2 regions of the Nonomuraea antimicrobica genome follow, and region 1 is predicted to be linked to the other one. Evidence: predicted binding sites of a transcription regulator. Region 1 holds the regulator's gene; the other holds the start of a gene.
What was found. Region 1 encodes HrcA, which represses chaperone genes, less so after heat shock. Its sites were predicted from a motif close to TTGGCACTCTCNNNNNGAGAGTGCCAA; they were not measured.
Positions count from the first base shown of each region.

Region 2: the regulator HrcA is predicted to act here: its motif matches at 2,906-2,932, upstream of groES (co-chaperone GroES).

Region 1 covers NZ_BAAAZP010000187.1:107,411-114,919, forward strand. The annotation lists gene ABD844_RS42455 (glycoside hydrolase family 18 protein) at 1-228, opposite strand, end outside; gene hemW (radical SAM family heme chaperone HemW) at 402-1,622, shown strand; gene ABD844_RS42465 (DUF4870 domain-containing protein) at 1,634-2,629, opposite strand; gene ABD844_RS42470 (DUF3097 domain-containing protein) at 2,626-3,480, opposite strand; gene ABD844_RS42475 (hypothetical protein) at 3,498-3,986, opposite strand; gene hrcA (heat-inducible transcriptional repressor HrcA) at 4,546-5,559, shown strand; gene dnaJ (molecular chaperone DnaJ) at 5,571-6,710, shown strand; gene ABD844_RS42490 (16S rRNA (uracil(1498)-N(3))-methyltransferase) at 6,707-7,432, shown strand; gene ABD844_RS42495 (hypothetical protein) at 7,437-7,509, opposite strand, start outside.
Region 2 covers NZ_BAAAZP010000238.1:49,864-57,372, reverse strand. The annotation lists gene ABD844_RS50275 (sigma-70 family RNA polymerase sigma factor) at 1-238, opposite strand, end outside; gene groL (chaperonin GroEL) at 819-2,432, opposite strand; gene groES (co-chaperone GroES) at 2,505-2,816, opposite strand; gene ABD844_RS50260 (class I SAM-dependent methyltransferase) at 3,184-4,410, shown strand; gene ABD844_RS50255 (hypothetical protein) at 4,549-6,417, shown strand; gene tsaD (tRNA (adenosine(37)-N6)-threonylcarbamoyltransferase complex transferase subunit TsaD) at 6,518-7,509, opposite strand, start outside.

The sequences.
Region 1 (7,509 bases):
GGAGTAGCAGCCGCTTTCCGCGTTGACGAAGCCGAACGCGTAGTTCACGTGCGTGAGCTTGGCCGCGGCGCCGGTGGTGTCGAGGTCCTTGACGTGGTAGTTGCGCCCGTAGACACCCCATTGGATGAAGTACGCGACCCGCTTGAAGTCGGTACGGGCCTCGGCGGGCACGGAGACCACCGTGAGGCCGAGTAAGAGCGACAGTGCGAACAGGATCTTCTTCTTCACGGAGCGGCTCCCGGGAACTGGGCTCTTATATAGGAAACTTTCCTATAAGATTGACGTGATCGTAGAGCCGCTCCCCGCGACCGTCAACGATCCGCACGATCTCGTCCAGGGTCACAAGCCCCGTGCGACGCCCGGCGGACCAGACACTCCCGTGGGCCGGGCAGACTGGAAGCGTGCCATCCACCCTGCCCGACGGCGATCCCGTGCCCACCTCCGGCGAGCTGCCCGACAGCGCCCTGAGCGGTCTCGGCGAGCGCCCGTTCGGCTTCTACGTGCACGTGCCCTTCTGCGTGACGCGCTGCGGCTACTGCGACTTCAACACCTACACCGCCGCCGAGCTGGGGCCAGGCGCCTCGCACCGCGACTACGCCGACACGGTGGTCGAGGAGGTGCGCCTCGCGCGCCGCGTCCTGGGCACGGCCGACCTGCCGGTGGAGACGGTGTTCTTCGGCGGCGGCACGCCCACCCTGCTGCCTCCTGAAGACCTGGCCAGGATCCTGGCCGCGATCGACTCCGAGTTCGGGCTGACGCCGGGGGCCGAGGTCACCACGGAGGCCAACCCCGAGTCGGTCGACCCGTCCTCGCTGGAGAAGCTGCGCCACGGCGGCTTCAACCGGATCAGCTTCGGCATGCAGAGCGTCCGCGAGCACGTGCTCCAGGTGCTCGACCGGCGGCACACCCCCGGGCGGGCCGCGCAGGCCGTCCGCGAGGCGCGGGAGGCCGGGTTCGAGCACGTCAACCTCGACCTGATCTACAGCACGCCGGGCGAGTCCGACGACGACTGGCGGGCCTCGCTGTCGGCGGCCATCGAGGCCGGGCCCGACCACGTGTCGGCGTACTCGCTGATCGTCGAGGCGGGCACCAGGCTGGCGGCCCGCATCCGGCGCGGGGAGCTGCCGATGCCCGACGACGATGTGGCCGCCGACCGCTACCTGATCGCCGACGAACTGCTGGCCGGTGCCGGATATGGCTGGTACGAGGTGTCCAACTGGGCACTCACCGACCGGGCGCGCTGCCGCCACAACCTGCTCTACTGGACCGGCGGCGACTGGTGGGCCGCCGGGCCGGGGGCCCACAGCCACGTCGGCGGCACCCGCTGGTGGAACGTCAAACACCCGGCCGCCTACGCCCAGCGCCTGGCCGCCGGAGACTCGCCCGCGCACGCCCGCGAGGTGCTCGGCCAGGACGACCGCGACGCCGAGCGGCTGATGCTGGAGCTGCGGCTGATCTCGGGCTACCCGCTGGCCGAGGTGGCGCCCGCCGCCCGCGCGACGGTCGCGAGTGCCCTGGCGCGCGGGCTGCTAGAGCCCGAGCCGTTCAAGGCCGGTCTCATGGTGCTGACCCTTCAGGGGCGGCTGCTGGCCGACGCCCTCATCCGGGACCTGCTGGTCTGACCGGCACCGCCTCAGGTGATCATGCGGATGGACAGCGGGTAGCGGTAGCGCTCGCCCTTGTTCGTGGCGATCGCGGCCATGATGTGGAAGACCAGTGACATGATCCAGACGGCGGGAAACAGGATGAAGCCGATGAAGGCGACCATCAGGATCCCGGAGACGACGTAGCCGATGAACATGGTGATCTGGAAGTTGAGCGCCTCCGCCGCCTGGTCTCTGACGTAGGGGGACTCGTCCTTCTTCATCAGATAGATGATCAGCGGGCCGATCCAGGAGACCAGCAGGCCCAGGAGGTGCGACAACATCGCCATGGTGGTGTCGTCGGTGCCGGGGCGGGGGCCGAACCTGCCGGGGACGTACGGCTCCTGGGGGCGGCCGTAGCCCTGGGGGGCCTGGTGCTGGGCGGGGCCGTATCCGGGAGGCGGGGGCGGGTATGCGCCGGGGTGGCCGTAGCCGGCGGGCGGCTGCTGACCGTAGCCGGAGGGCGGTTGCTGACCGTGGCCGGACGGCGGCTGCTGGCCGTAGCCGGGGGCCGACTCGGGCTGCTGCCCGTAGGGGACCTGCTGGCCGTAAGGGGCCTGCTGAGCGTACGGGGCCTGCTGGCCGTAGGGAGCCTGCTGGGCGTAGGGGGTCTGGCCGTGCGGGCCGGACTGGCCGTAGGGGGTCTGGCCGTGCGGGGCTGATTGGCCGTGCCCCGGCTGGTCGTTGCCCGGCTGGCCGTAAGCAGGCTGGCCGTACGCGCCGGGTTGCTCGTAAGAGGGCTGGGCGTAGCCGTCTGGCTGGCCGTACGGGCCGGGCTCGGCGTGGGCGGGCTGCTGCGGGCCGGAGGGCGAGGGTGGCGGGAGGTCCGATCGGGAGACCTTGCGGGTGGCGTCGTCCCCGTAGCCCGGCTGCTGAGGGCCGGAGGACGGGGCAGGTGGGAGGTCCGACGGGGAGACGCTGCGCGTGGCGTCGTCGTCGGGCGGCGGCTGGGGCGGGTCCTGGCTCTGGGACGGGTCCTGGCTCATGGTGCCTCCGTAACGAAGTCGATCAGCTCCTCGACCCGGCCGAGCAACTCCGGCTCCAGGTCCGTGTACGTCGAGACGGCGCCGAGGATCCGCCGCCACGCCTGCGCGGGCTCCATGCGCCAGCCCAGGGCGGCGATCACGCCCTCCTTCCACGGCACCCCGCGTGGTACGTCGGGCCACGCGGGGATGCGCAGCACCGACGGCTTGACCGCCTGCCAGATGTCGACGAACGGATGCCCCACCACCAGCACGTCCGGCGAGGTGATCTCGGCGGCGATCCGGCTCTCCTTGGAACCGGGCACCAGGTGGTCGACCAGTACGCCCAGCCGTCGCCCCGGCTCGGGCCCGAACTCCGCGACGATGGCCGGCAGGTCGTCGACCCCTTCGAGGTATTCGACGACCACCCCCTCGACCCGCAGGTCGTGCCCCCAGATCCGCTCCACGAGGGCGGCGTCGTGCACGCCCTCCACGTAGATCCGGCTCTGCCTGGCCACCCTGGCCCGCAGCCCCTCCACGGCGATCGAGCCCGACGCGCTGCGCCTGGGCCCGGCGGGGGCCCCAGCGGTGGACCCAGCGGTGGACCCAGCGGTGGACCCAGCGGTGGACGCCGTGGGGCGTACCAGGGTCACGGGCCTGCCCTCCAGCAGGAACGCGGCGGGCGCGAGCGGGAACAGCCGGCGTTTGCCGAACCGGTCTTCCAGCGTGACGGCCTCCTTGTCACAGGCCACCACGGCGCCGCAGAAGCCGCTGTCGGCGTCCTCCACGACGAGGTCCGGCTCGGCGGGCACCTTCGGGATCTTCCCCTTGCCCGGCCGCCGCCAATTTCCCGCCAGCACATCGCCCTCGTACACACGGGGACCGTAGCAAATCACCCACCGACCGCAAGGCGCTTACGCGCGCCGCCGCGGCGGACCAGGACGACGATCGTGCCGGCGACCGCGGCGAGCAGCCCTGCTACCGGGATCGCGATCAGGGCGACCAGCCCGCCGGCGACGCCGCCCACGGCCGACATGGCGTCGGGGCCCACGCCGTAGCGCACGGTGGCCTGTTCCTGGTTGACGCAGGTGAGCTGGTAGTCGCCCTTGGCCGGTGCGTTGATCACCAGGAACTGCTCCCACACCGCGCCCCCGGTCGTGACCGTCTGGGTGCCGGTGGTCTTGGCGAGCCTGGCCTGTCCTGGGCCGCCGGTGATGGCGCAGTCGTAGCTGACCTGGGTGTCGCTGGCGATGTACACGCCGGGCTTCTCGGCCGGGTCGACGGGTACGGTGACGCTTTCGCCGGACGCGAACGTACGGGTCGGGCCCGCGTCGGCCACGCCGCCGACGAAGAGCGCCACCCCGGCCGCGAGGCACACCACGAACACGCCCCAGGCGCCGGCCAGCCACCACAGGCTGGGTTTTATGGCTTTGGAAGATATTGGCGGTGGAAATTGGGCTTGTTGGCCGTATTGTCCGTACTGAGGTGGCGGGCCGAACGGGGCCGGCTCACCTAACGGAGGTGGCGCCTGTCCGAATTGTGGCGATTGGGGCTGTTGTCCGAAAGGTGGCATTTGTCCGAAAGGTGACGGCTGGCCGTACCCGGGCGGCGGACCCGGCTGTTGCCCTGGTTGTGGGCCTGGCTGTGGGCCTGGCTGTGGGCCTGATGGCGGGCCGGGCTGGGAGCCGGGCTGCGGGCCGTACTGAGGCGGTCGTGGTTGACCGTGGTAGGGACCCTGCCCTGGCGGCGGGCCGTACGACGGGGGCTGGGATTCGTCGGTCATGTGGGCAAGTGTGAGGCCTGTCGCTCGCAAGAAGCCAGACCAGGAGGGGACGCGGTGTTATCGCACCTTGTGGGCGAGAGCCGTACACTTGGCACTCAGGAACACAGAGTGCTAGACACCTCGTTCCTGATAAAGACAAGAGGCAGGAGGTGAGCACGTGCTCGACGATCGAAAGCTGGCGGTGCTCCGCGCCATTGTCGAAGACTACGTGTCCACCAACGAACCGGTGGGCTCCAAGGCGCTGGCCGAGCGCCACAACCTGAAGGTCTCCCCTGCGACGGTCAGGAACGACATGGCCGCGCTGGAGGACGAGGGATACATCACCCAGCCTCACACCAGCGCGGGGCGGGTGCCGACCGACAAGGGCTATCGGCTGTTCGTCGACCGGCTCTCGCAGGTCAAGCCCCTGTCGGGGGCCGAGCGCCGGGCGATCGAGACGTTCCTCGCCGGTGCGGTCGACCTCGACGACGTGGTCACCCGCACGGTGCGCCTGCTGGCGCAGCTCACCCGGCAGGTGGCCGTCGTGCAATACCCGACGCTCACCCGTTCGACCGTCAGGCATGTCGAGCTGGTCCCGCTGAGTGACCGGCGGGTCATGCTCGTGCTGATCACCAACACCGGCCGCGTCGAGCAGCGCGCCGTCGAGCTGCCCGAAGTGGTGGAGGACGCGCGGATCGCCCACCTGCGCGCCGTGCTCAACGCCTGTCTCGACGGCTGCGGCCTGAGCAGTGTGCCCGAGCTGGTCGCCGACCTGCCGGAGCGGCTGCCTGCCGAAGATCGGCCCGCCGTCGCCACGATCCTGTCGGTGCTGCTCGAAACGCTGGTCGAGCGGCACGACGAGAAGATCGTGTTCGCCGGGGCGGCCAACCTCGCCGGCGCCGACTTCACCATCGGCCTGCGCGACGTCCTGGAGGCGCTGGAGGAGCAGGTGGTGCTGATGCGGCTGCTCGGCGAGACTTCCTCAGACACCCCGTCCGCGCTCACCGTGCGTATCGGCTCGGAAAACCCCTACCTGCGCGGCACATCCGTCGTCGCGACGGGATACGGTTCTGGCGACAACCAACTCGCCCGGCTCGGCGTGCTGGGGCCGACGAGGATGGACTATCCCGTGACGATGGGCGCCGTACGCGCGGTGGCACGCTACGTCAGCCAGATCCTGGCTGCATCATAAGAGGTCGATAAGTGGCAAACAGCGACTACTACGCCACCCTCGGGGTGCGCCGTGACGCAAGTCAGGACGAGATCAAGAAGGCCTACCGCCGACTCGCCCGCGAGCTGCACCCCGACGTGAACCCCGATCCTGAGACCCAAGAGCGGTTCAAGGAGATCACGCAGGCTTACGAGGTGCTGTCCGACCCGAACAAGCGCCAGATGTACGACCTGGGCGGCGACCCCTTCGGCGGCGCCGGTGCGGGCGCGGGCGCCGGCGGGTTCGGGGCGGGCTTCCCGTTCAGCGACATCATGGACGCCTTCTTCGGCACGGCGAGCGGCGCCCGCGGGCCACGCTCGCGCGCCCGCAGGGGGCGCAACGCCACGATCCGGGTGGAGCTCGACCTGCGTGAGACGGCGTTCGGCACCACGCGCGAGCTGGTCGTCGACACGGCCGTGCTCTGCGAGGTGTGCCACGGTGCCGGAGCGGCGGCGGGCACCCATCCCGACACCTGCGACATGTGCAACGGGCGCGGTGAGATCTCCCAGGTCACCCGCTCGTTCCTGGGCCAGGTCATGACCTCGCGGCCGTGCCCGCAGTGCGGCGGGTTCGGCTCGATCATCCGCCACCCCTGCCAGGAGTGCTCCGGCGACGGCCGGGTGCGCACCCGCCGCACGATCAAGGTCCGCATCCCCGCGGGCGTCGAGGACGGCACCCACATCCAGCTCGCCGGCGAGGGCGAGGTCGGCCCCGGCGGCGGCCCGCCCGGAGACCTGTTCCTCGAGATCGTCGAGCGGGCCCACGAGATCTACGAACGCCGCGGCGACGACCTGCACTGCACCGTGCAGATCCCGATGACCGCCGCCGCCCTCGGCACCGTGCTGACCGTGGAGACGCTCGACGGCGCCGAGGAGATCGACGTCCGGCCCGGCACGCAGTCCGGCCAGGTCATCACCATGTACGGGCGGGGCGTGCAGCGGCTCAACGAGTCGGGCCGGGGCGACCTGCTGATCCACGTCAACGTCGAGACGCCGAGCCGCCTCGACCTCGCGCAGGAGGAGCTGCTGCGCGAGCTGTCCAGGTTGCGGGGCGAGGAGCGGCCGCCGGGCAAGTTCGCCCCGGGGCAGCAGGGCTTCTTCTCCCGGCTGCGCGACGCCTTCAACGGCCGGTGACCACACCGGTCTTCCTGTCCCACGACCTCGACGGCCCCGAGTTGACGCTCGGCGGCCCCGAGGGGCGGCACGCCGCCGCCGTACGCCGCCTGCGGGCCGGTGAGCGGGTCGATCTGACCGACGGGGCCGGAGCGGTCGCCGAGTGCGTCGTGCGCGAGACGCTGAAAGACGCGCTCCGCCTCGACGTGCTGAGCCGCTACGACGTCGAGGCGCCAAGGCCCCGGCTCGTGGTCGTCCAGGGTCTGCCCAAGGGCGACAGGGGCGAGCTGGCCGTCGAGATGATGACCGAGGCCGGCGTCGACGTGATCGTGCCGTGGTCGGCCGCGCGCAGCATCACCCAGTGGAAGGGCGACAAGGTCGCCAAGGCGCTGGGCCGGTGGCGTTCCACGGCCCGCGAGGCCGGCAAGCAGGCCCGCAGGTTCCATCTGCCCGAGGTGGCCGAGCCGGCCTCGACCGGGCAGGTGGAGCGGCTGCTGTCGGAGGCGGCGCTGGGGCTGGTGCTGCACGAGGAGTCGGCCGAGCCGCTGTCCGGGGTGGCGCTTCCCGCGGGCGGCGACATCGTGGTGGTGGTGGGTCCTGAGGGCGGGGTCTCGGAGGAGGAACTGGCCCGGTTCATGGCGGCCAAGGCGGCGCCGGTGCTGCTGGGGTCGACGGTCCTGCGGACGTCCACGGCGGGGGTGGCGGCGGCGGCCGTGCTGCTGAGCCGTACGGGACGCTGGTGAGCCGCTAGGGCGTCGTCTGGTCGGTGTCGAGCAACGGGGTGACCCCGCCGTCGGCGACCGGTGGCTCGGTCACCTCG
Region 2 (7,509 bases), on a different contig from region 1:
GGGCCACGTCATCGGCAATGTGATATTGCCCAGAAACCCTGCCCAGCCTGGCACGGCAATACCGCACCACCATCGGACGCAACTCGCCGAGCAGGGATTCGATCGCACTGCGATCTCCCTGCACAGCGAGGCTCGTCAGTTCTCTTAGGTCGGAGTCATCCGTCCGTGCCGGAAGTCTCGACGCGAGCCTTACCCCAATTTTGGCGTCGGCGACGCTTCCCTCGCTCACGATAGGCATGATGCCCGTACTGATCGGGCCTGTCGTCATGGCGAACGGATACGGATTGGTCACATTGAAGCGACGATAACGACCAGTAATCGGCCGACCACACTAAGGCTTATCATTGACATAATGTTTCAGGGGATAACCCGGAATGCACGATATTTGTCAGACCCCAGACGCTTATCCCGCGTTCCCGGTTTACTCGGCTAATCACCCCTTTCTCCACACTTCCCCACATCCCCACCTGCGGCATCGAAGGTCGAAACCTTCCCCTCATTCACCCCTGACCTCCAGGAGCTCCAGATCCCCGCGGCCCCAGAGCCACCTCGCGACTGAAGGCACCTCGCGGCTGGGGGCACCCGTGGCGGAAGACGCCGCCGGCGGCCACAGGGGCACGTGCCGCTGACGGCCACGTGGGTGACCACCTGCGGGCCACCCGGCCCTGGTGGGGTCACCCAGCCCTGGTCGGGCCACTCAGCCCCGGTTGGGCCACCCGGCCCTGGTCCAGGCTTTCAGGAGCCCGTGGACGGGCCGGAAATGCCGTACGGCCCGCACCCCAGCGGGTGCGGGCCGTACGGACGGCGGAAGAGAGCGGTCAGTGGCCGTGGCCGTGACCCTGGCCGGCGGCCGGGGCCTCCTCCTCGGGCTTGTCCACCACGAGCACCTCGGTGGTGAGGAGCATGCCCGCGATCGAGGCCGCGTTCTGCACGGCCGAGCGGGTGACCTTCACCGGGTCGCTGACGCCCTGGTCGAGCAGGTTGCCGTATTCGCCGGTCGCGGCGTTGAGGCCGTGACCCGGCTCCAGCTCGGCCACCTTGTGCGTGACCACGTAGCCCTCGAGGCCGGCGTTCTCGGCGATCCAGCGTGCCGGCTCGACCAGGGCACGGCGCACGATGGCGACGCCCGTGGCCTCGTCGCCCGTCAGGCCGAGGTCGTCGATGTCCTTCGAGATGTGGATCAGCGCGGAGCCGCCGCCGGAGACGATGCCCTCCTCGATCGCGGCGCGCGTCGCGGAGATCGCGTCCTCGAGGCGGTGCTTCTTCTCCTTCAGCTCCACCTCGGTGGCGGCGCCGACCCGCAGCACGCACACGCCGCCGGCGAGCTTGGCCAGGCGCTCCTGCAGCTTCTCGCGGTCCCAGTCGGAGTCGGACTGCTCGATGGCGAGCCTGATCTCCTTGACGCGGTCTTCGATGGCCGCCTGGTCACCGGCGCCGTCGACGATCGTGGTGTTGTCCTTGGTCACCACGACGCGGCGGGCCGTGCCGAGCACCTCGAGGCCGACGTGCTCGAGCTTGAGGCCGACCTCCTCGCTGACGACCTGGCCGCCGGTGAGGATGGCGATGTCCTGGAGCATTGCCTTGCGGCGGTCGCCGAAGCCCGGGGCCTTGACGGCCACGGAGGTGAAGGTGCCGCGGATCTTGTTGGTAACGAGCACGGCCAGGGCCTCGCCCTCGACGTCCTCGGCCACCACGAGCAGCGGCTTCTTCGTCTGGGCGATCTGCTCCAGCAGCGGCAGGAAGTCCGCGATGGAGGAGATCTTGCCCTGGGTGAGCAGGATGTAAGCGTCCTCCAGGACCGACTCCATCCGCTCGGGGTCGGTCACCATGTAGGCCGACAGGTAACCCTTGTCGAACTGCATGCCCTCGGTGAACTCGAGCTCCATGCCCATGGCGTTGGACTCTTCGACGGTGAGCACACCGTCCTTGCCCACCTTGTCGAACGCCTCGGCTATCAGGTCGCCGATCTGCGCGTCCTGAGCGGAGATCGTGGCCACATTGGCGATCTCCTTCTTGTCCTCGACCGGCCGGGCGCTGGCGAGCAGCTTGTCGCTGATCGCCTTGGCGGCCTTGTCGATGCCGCGCTTGAGCGACAGCGGCGAGGCGCCGGCCGCCACGTTGCGCAGGCCCTCGCGGACCATGGCCTGGGCCAGGACGGTCGCGGTGGTGGTGCCGTCGCCCGCGACGTCGTTGGTCTTGGTGGCAACTTCCTTGGCGAGCTGGGCGCCGAGGTTTTCGTAGCGCTCCTCCAGCTCGATCTCACGAGCGATGGTGACACCGTCGTTCGTGATCGTCGGCGCACCGAACTTCTTGTCGATGACGACGTTGCGGCCACGCGGGCCGAGGGTAACCTTCACGGCGTCCGCGAGGGCGTTCACGCCGCGCTCAAGCGCGCGGCGGGCACCCTCGTCGAACTCCAGGATCTTCGCCATTGCTGAGAGTCCTCTCCTGGCGTCGAAAGCCCCGGCCGCCCTCAAGAGCGCCCGGGGCTCGACACATCCGGCCTACTTCTCGATGATCGCGAGAACGTCGCGGGCGGAGAGCACGAGGTAGTCCTCGCCGCCGTACTTGACCTCGGTGCCGCCGTACTTGCTGTAGAGGACGATGTCGCCCTCCGAGACGTCGAGCGGAATCCGCTTGTCGCCGTCCTCGTCCCAGTTGCCCGGGCCCACCGCGAGGACCTTGCCCTCCTGCGGCTTCTCCTTGGCGGTGTCAGGGATGACCAGGCCGGAAGCGGTGGTCTGCTCGGCCTCCAGCGGCTGAACCACGATGCGGTCGCCGAGCGGCTTAACGGGAACCTTGGTGGCGGTCGTCACGATCGGACCTCCCCTTCAGATTTGAATGATCTAGAAGAGGCGACCAGCCCGGCCTGCCGTCGCGGGTGTCAGACCTGCCTCGTCGCACGTTGGCACTCTCAAGGGGAGAGTGCCAACAGGAAACATATGCAAGAGGGGCTTGACAGTCAACACGAACGCGTCTGCTGAGAGCGATCAGACGGGCGAGCGCCCCAGCGGAACGGACCTGCGCGGCGGCGGCCCCGTAACCCAGTCTTCCACGTGCGCGAACGTCCCACACCCGCACCTCGCCGCTCCAGCGCCGTTCCGTCACAGCGGACCCCCTGGCGGGCCCCCTGACGACCGCACATGACAGGGCGGGCGTGCCGTGGCGCTAACGTCGGGTGACGTGGACCTCGACGCCTTCACCGAGTTGCTGACCCCGCGCGGCCGGCGGGCTCTCGCGGAGGCCGGGGAGCTGACGGGCGCCGACCCGGTCGTCGCCGCCACCACCCTGCGCAAGACGTACGACGCCGGGCTCACCTCCGCCGCCCTCACCCAGGCGGGGCTCAGACAGCGGGCCAGGGCCAAGTTCGGCGCGGACGCCGGCCGGATGTTCTTCACGCCGCACGGCCTGGAACAGTCCACCCGCGCCGAGGTCGCCGAGCACCGCGCCCGCCGCCTGCTCGCCCTGCACGGCGGCGCCCCGCGCGTCGTGGACGCCTGCTGCGGCATCGGGGGCGACCTGCTCGCGCTGGCCCGCGCCGGGTGCACGGTGAGCGCCGTGGACACCGACCCGCTGACCGTCGCCGTGGCCCGGGCCAACGCGGAGGCGCTTGGCCTGGCCGACCGGGTGACGGTGAGCGTCGCCGACGCGGCCGAGGTACGCCCCGAGAACTACGACGTGCTGTTCGCCGATCCGGCCCGGCGCACGGGCAGGGGCCGGACGTTCGACCCGATGGCCTACTCGCCGCCCTGGCCCGTGGTGCTCGGCCTGATCTCCCGCGCCGGTCTGGCCTGTCTCAAGGTCGCCCCCGGCCTCCCGTACGAGTTCATCCCCGAGAGGGCCGAGGCCGAGTGGATCTCGTACAAGGGGGAGGTCAAGGAGGCCACGCTCTGGACCGGGCAGGGCGGAGGCAGGCGCGCCACCCTGCTGCCCGGGGGCCACACGCTGACGGCCGCCGGCGTCCGCGCCCCGGTCGGCCCGCCGGGCCGCTACGTCTACGAGCCCGACGGGGCCGCCATCCGCGCGCACCTGGTGGGCGAGGTCGCCGAACTGGTGGGCGGGCGGCTGCTCGACCCGATGATCGCGTACGTCACGGCCGACGCCCCGGCGACCACCCCATGGGCGGCCGGATACGAAGTAGAGGACGTCCTCCCCTTCTCCCTGAAGAAACTCCGCGCCGCCCTTCGGGAACGACAAATCGGTAATGTCACCATCAAGAAGCGCGGCTCCGCCGTCGACATCGAACGCCTGCGCACCGATTTGCGGCTCAGCGGCCCGAATTCCCTGGTCGTCATTCTGACCAGGATTCTCGACAAACCCTCGGTAATCCTCTGCAAGGACCTCTCACCTGCCCGAATCACCGAATCCGGCCATCCGTACGATAATCGCGATCTTTCAATTCAGCCCTGACGGACCTTGATCGAAAGGCTAAGGTGGGCGGGCGGGAGTTCGCCCTCTATCGCGGTTAGCCGCGTTCTCGCTTTCCCATATGAACCTGACCTACCCCACCGCTGCGCAGCAGACCGTCGGCGAGCGAAGGAGCTTTCGGTGGACCATTCCAATCACACCACCCTTCTCCAACCGGGCGCGTACAACGCCGACGTCGTCCCCAAGAGGATGCGCGACCTGCTCGCCCGCGCCGCCCAGGACCACGTCTACGAGCAGCGCACCCAGGGAGCCGTGCTCGACGAGATCCGCCAGCGGCTCGAAGGCATGGAGTGGCTGCTGCGCGAGGTGCGCGAGCGCGAGCTGGGCGGGCTGAGCGGCACCCTGGAGACGGTCAGCGGGCGGCTCGACGAGATCTCCGCCAAGCCGCCGATGTGGGCGGAGGGCCTGGCGCAGCACATGGAGGCCGTGCGCGACCACGTCGACGCCGTCGGCGAGCGGGTGGGCGACGTGGACGCCCGGGTGGCGCCGGTGTCCGACCTGCCGAACCTGTGGACCGATCTGGGCACCATGGGCGAGGGCGTCGAAGAGGCGCTCAACCGGTTGCAGTCGGTGCTGGAGACCACCGACGGCATCACCAAGGGGATGTCCGACTTCGCCGCCACCCTGGCCGGGCTCAACTCCAGCATGGAGGCCGCCGCCAGCCGCTTCACCCGGCTCGACAAGTCGATGGCCGAGCTGACGTCACGTACCGACCGGGTCGAGGTCGTGGTCGGCGACCTCTCGGAGAGCGTCACGGAACGCCTGCGCGAGACGGTCGAACAGGTCACCGGCAGGGTCGAGGCCGCCGAGCAGCACGTCGCCACCCGCCTCGACGCCACGGAGCAGCACTTCGGCACCCGCCTCGACGAGACCGGCGAACGCCTGAGCACGCGTCTCGACGACACGGACCGGCGGCTCGGCGGCCGGCTCGACGAGACCGACCAACGCCTCGCCACGGCCCTCCTGGAGGCCGACGAGCGCCTCGTGGCCCGGCTCAAGGAGGCCGACGAGCAGTTCACCGCCCGCCTGTCCGGCGTCGAGCAGCGCCTCGTCACCCGCCTCGACGAGACCGACCGGCACGTCGCCGTGCAACTCGGCGAGAGCGAGCAGCGCCTGGCGGCCCGGCTGAGCGGCGTGGACGCCCGGCTCGACCGGGCCGAGGGCAAGCTCACCGGCCTCGACACCAGGCTCACCGGGTTCGACAGCCGCCTCGAGTCCGCCGACGAGTGCCTGGCCGACATCGACACCAGGCTCGACGGGTTCGACAGCCGCATCGGCGGCGTGGACAAGCGCCTCACGTCCATGGACGGCCAGCTCGGCGCGGTCGACAAGCGGCTGGGCACCCTCGACGGGCACCTGGGCCGCCACGACGACCGCTTCGACGCCCTCGACGTACGCGTCGACGCCCGTTTCACCTCGCTCGACGAGCGCATGGCGACCAACGACCGGCACGTCGGCGAGATCGCCACCCGCAACGAGGGCCGCTTCAACAAGCTCGACGGCCAGATCGACGCCATCGACGAGCGGCTGGTCGAGGCCGAAGAGCACATGAGCAGCCGCTTCGACACGATCGACGGCCAATTCGGCGGGCTCGACACCCGCTTCCGCGGCCTCGACACCCACCTCAACGGCCTGGCGACGCGGGCCGAGCAGGCCGGCGAGCGCCTGGAGTCGGTGGACGACCGCATCGAGGCCGTCGGCGAGCGCGTCGACCGCATCCCCGCCGCGCTGGACATCCAGGAGCAGGTCGGCGAGCTGCTCAAGTCTCACATCGGCGAGCAGGCCGATCAGGCCGAACGCCTGACCGCCGCCACCGAGGCGCTCACCGACCTCGTCAGGTCCCGCCCCGACTGCGACGAGCTGGCCGGCACGGTGACCGGCATCGTCCAGCCGGCCGCCGACGACCTGACCAAGCGCCTGGGCGCCCTGGAGGAGACCATGCTGGCCCTCGCCGAGGCCCTCCTGCGCCCCACCCGCCCGAAGGACTGACCAGCCGCCCCCTGCCGTGGCGACCCGCGCCGGTGCCGCACGCGCGGGCGCCACCGGCGCGGCACCCGGCCCACCGCCGCAGTGCCCGTGGTGGACGGTCTCAGACGTGCACGGTCGTGACGGGCAGCGAGGAGTCGGCCGGGATCTCCAGCGTGGAGGGCGTGACACCGGCCGCCACCAGGTCGGACCCGAGTGCCGCCACCATGGCGCCGTTGTCGGTGCACAACCCGGGCCTGGGCACCCGCAGCCGTACGCCGGCCGCGTCGCACCGCTCCTGCGCCAGCGCCCGCAGTCGCGAGTTGGCCGCCACGCCACCGCCGATCAGCAGGTCGTGCACGTCGTATTTCCGGCACGCCTGCAACGCCTTGCGGGTCAGCACGTCGACCACGGCCTCCTGGAAGGAGGCGGCCACGTCGGGCACGTGGATGGACTCGCCCGACGCCTCACGGGCCTCGACCCAGCGCGCCACGGCCGTCTTGAGCCCGGAGAAGGAGAAGTCGAGCGTGCCGTCGTCGATCTTCCCGCGCGGGAAGGCGATCGCCGCGCGCGCCCCGTCGCGGGCGGCCCTGTCGATGTGCGGTCCGCCGGGGAACGGCAGCCCGAGCACCCGGGCGACCTTGTCGAACGCCTCTCCCGCCGCGTCGTCGACGGTGGAGCCGAGCGAGATCACGTCTTCGGCCACGTCAGGCACGAGCAGCAGCGACGAGTGCCCGCCCGAGACCAGCATGGCGATGCACGGCTTGGGCAGCGGGCCGTGTTCGAGCTGGTCGACGGCGACGTGGGCGGCCAGATGGTTGACTCCGTAGAGGGGCACGCCCAGGCCCAGCGCGTACGACTTGGCCGCGGCCACGCCGACCAGCAGCGCCCCCGCGAGCCCAGGACCGGCCGTCACGGCGACGGCGTCGATGTCGGAGAACTTCAGCCCGGCCTCGGCCAGCGCGGCCTCCACGGTGGGCGTCATGGCCTCCAGGTGGGCGCGGGAGGCGACCTCGGGCACCACCCCGCCGTATCTGGCGTGCTCGTCCATGCTGGAGGCGATCGTGTTGGCCAGCAGGGTGTGCCCTCTGACGATGCCGATGCCGGTCTCGTCGC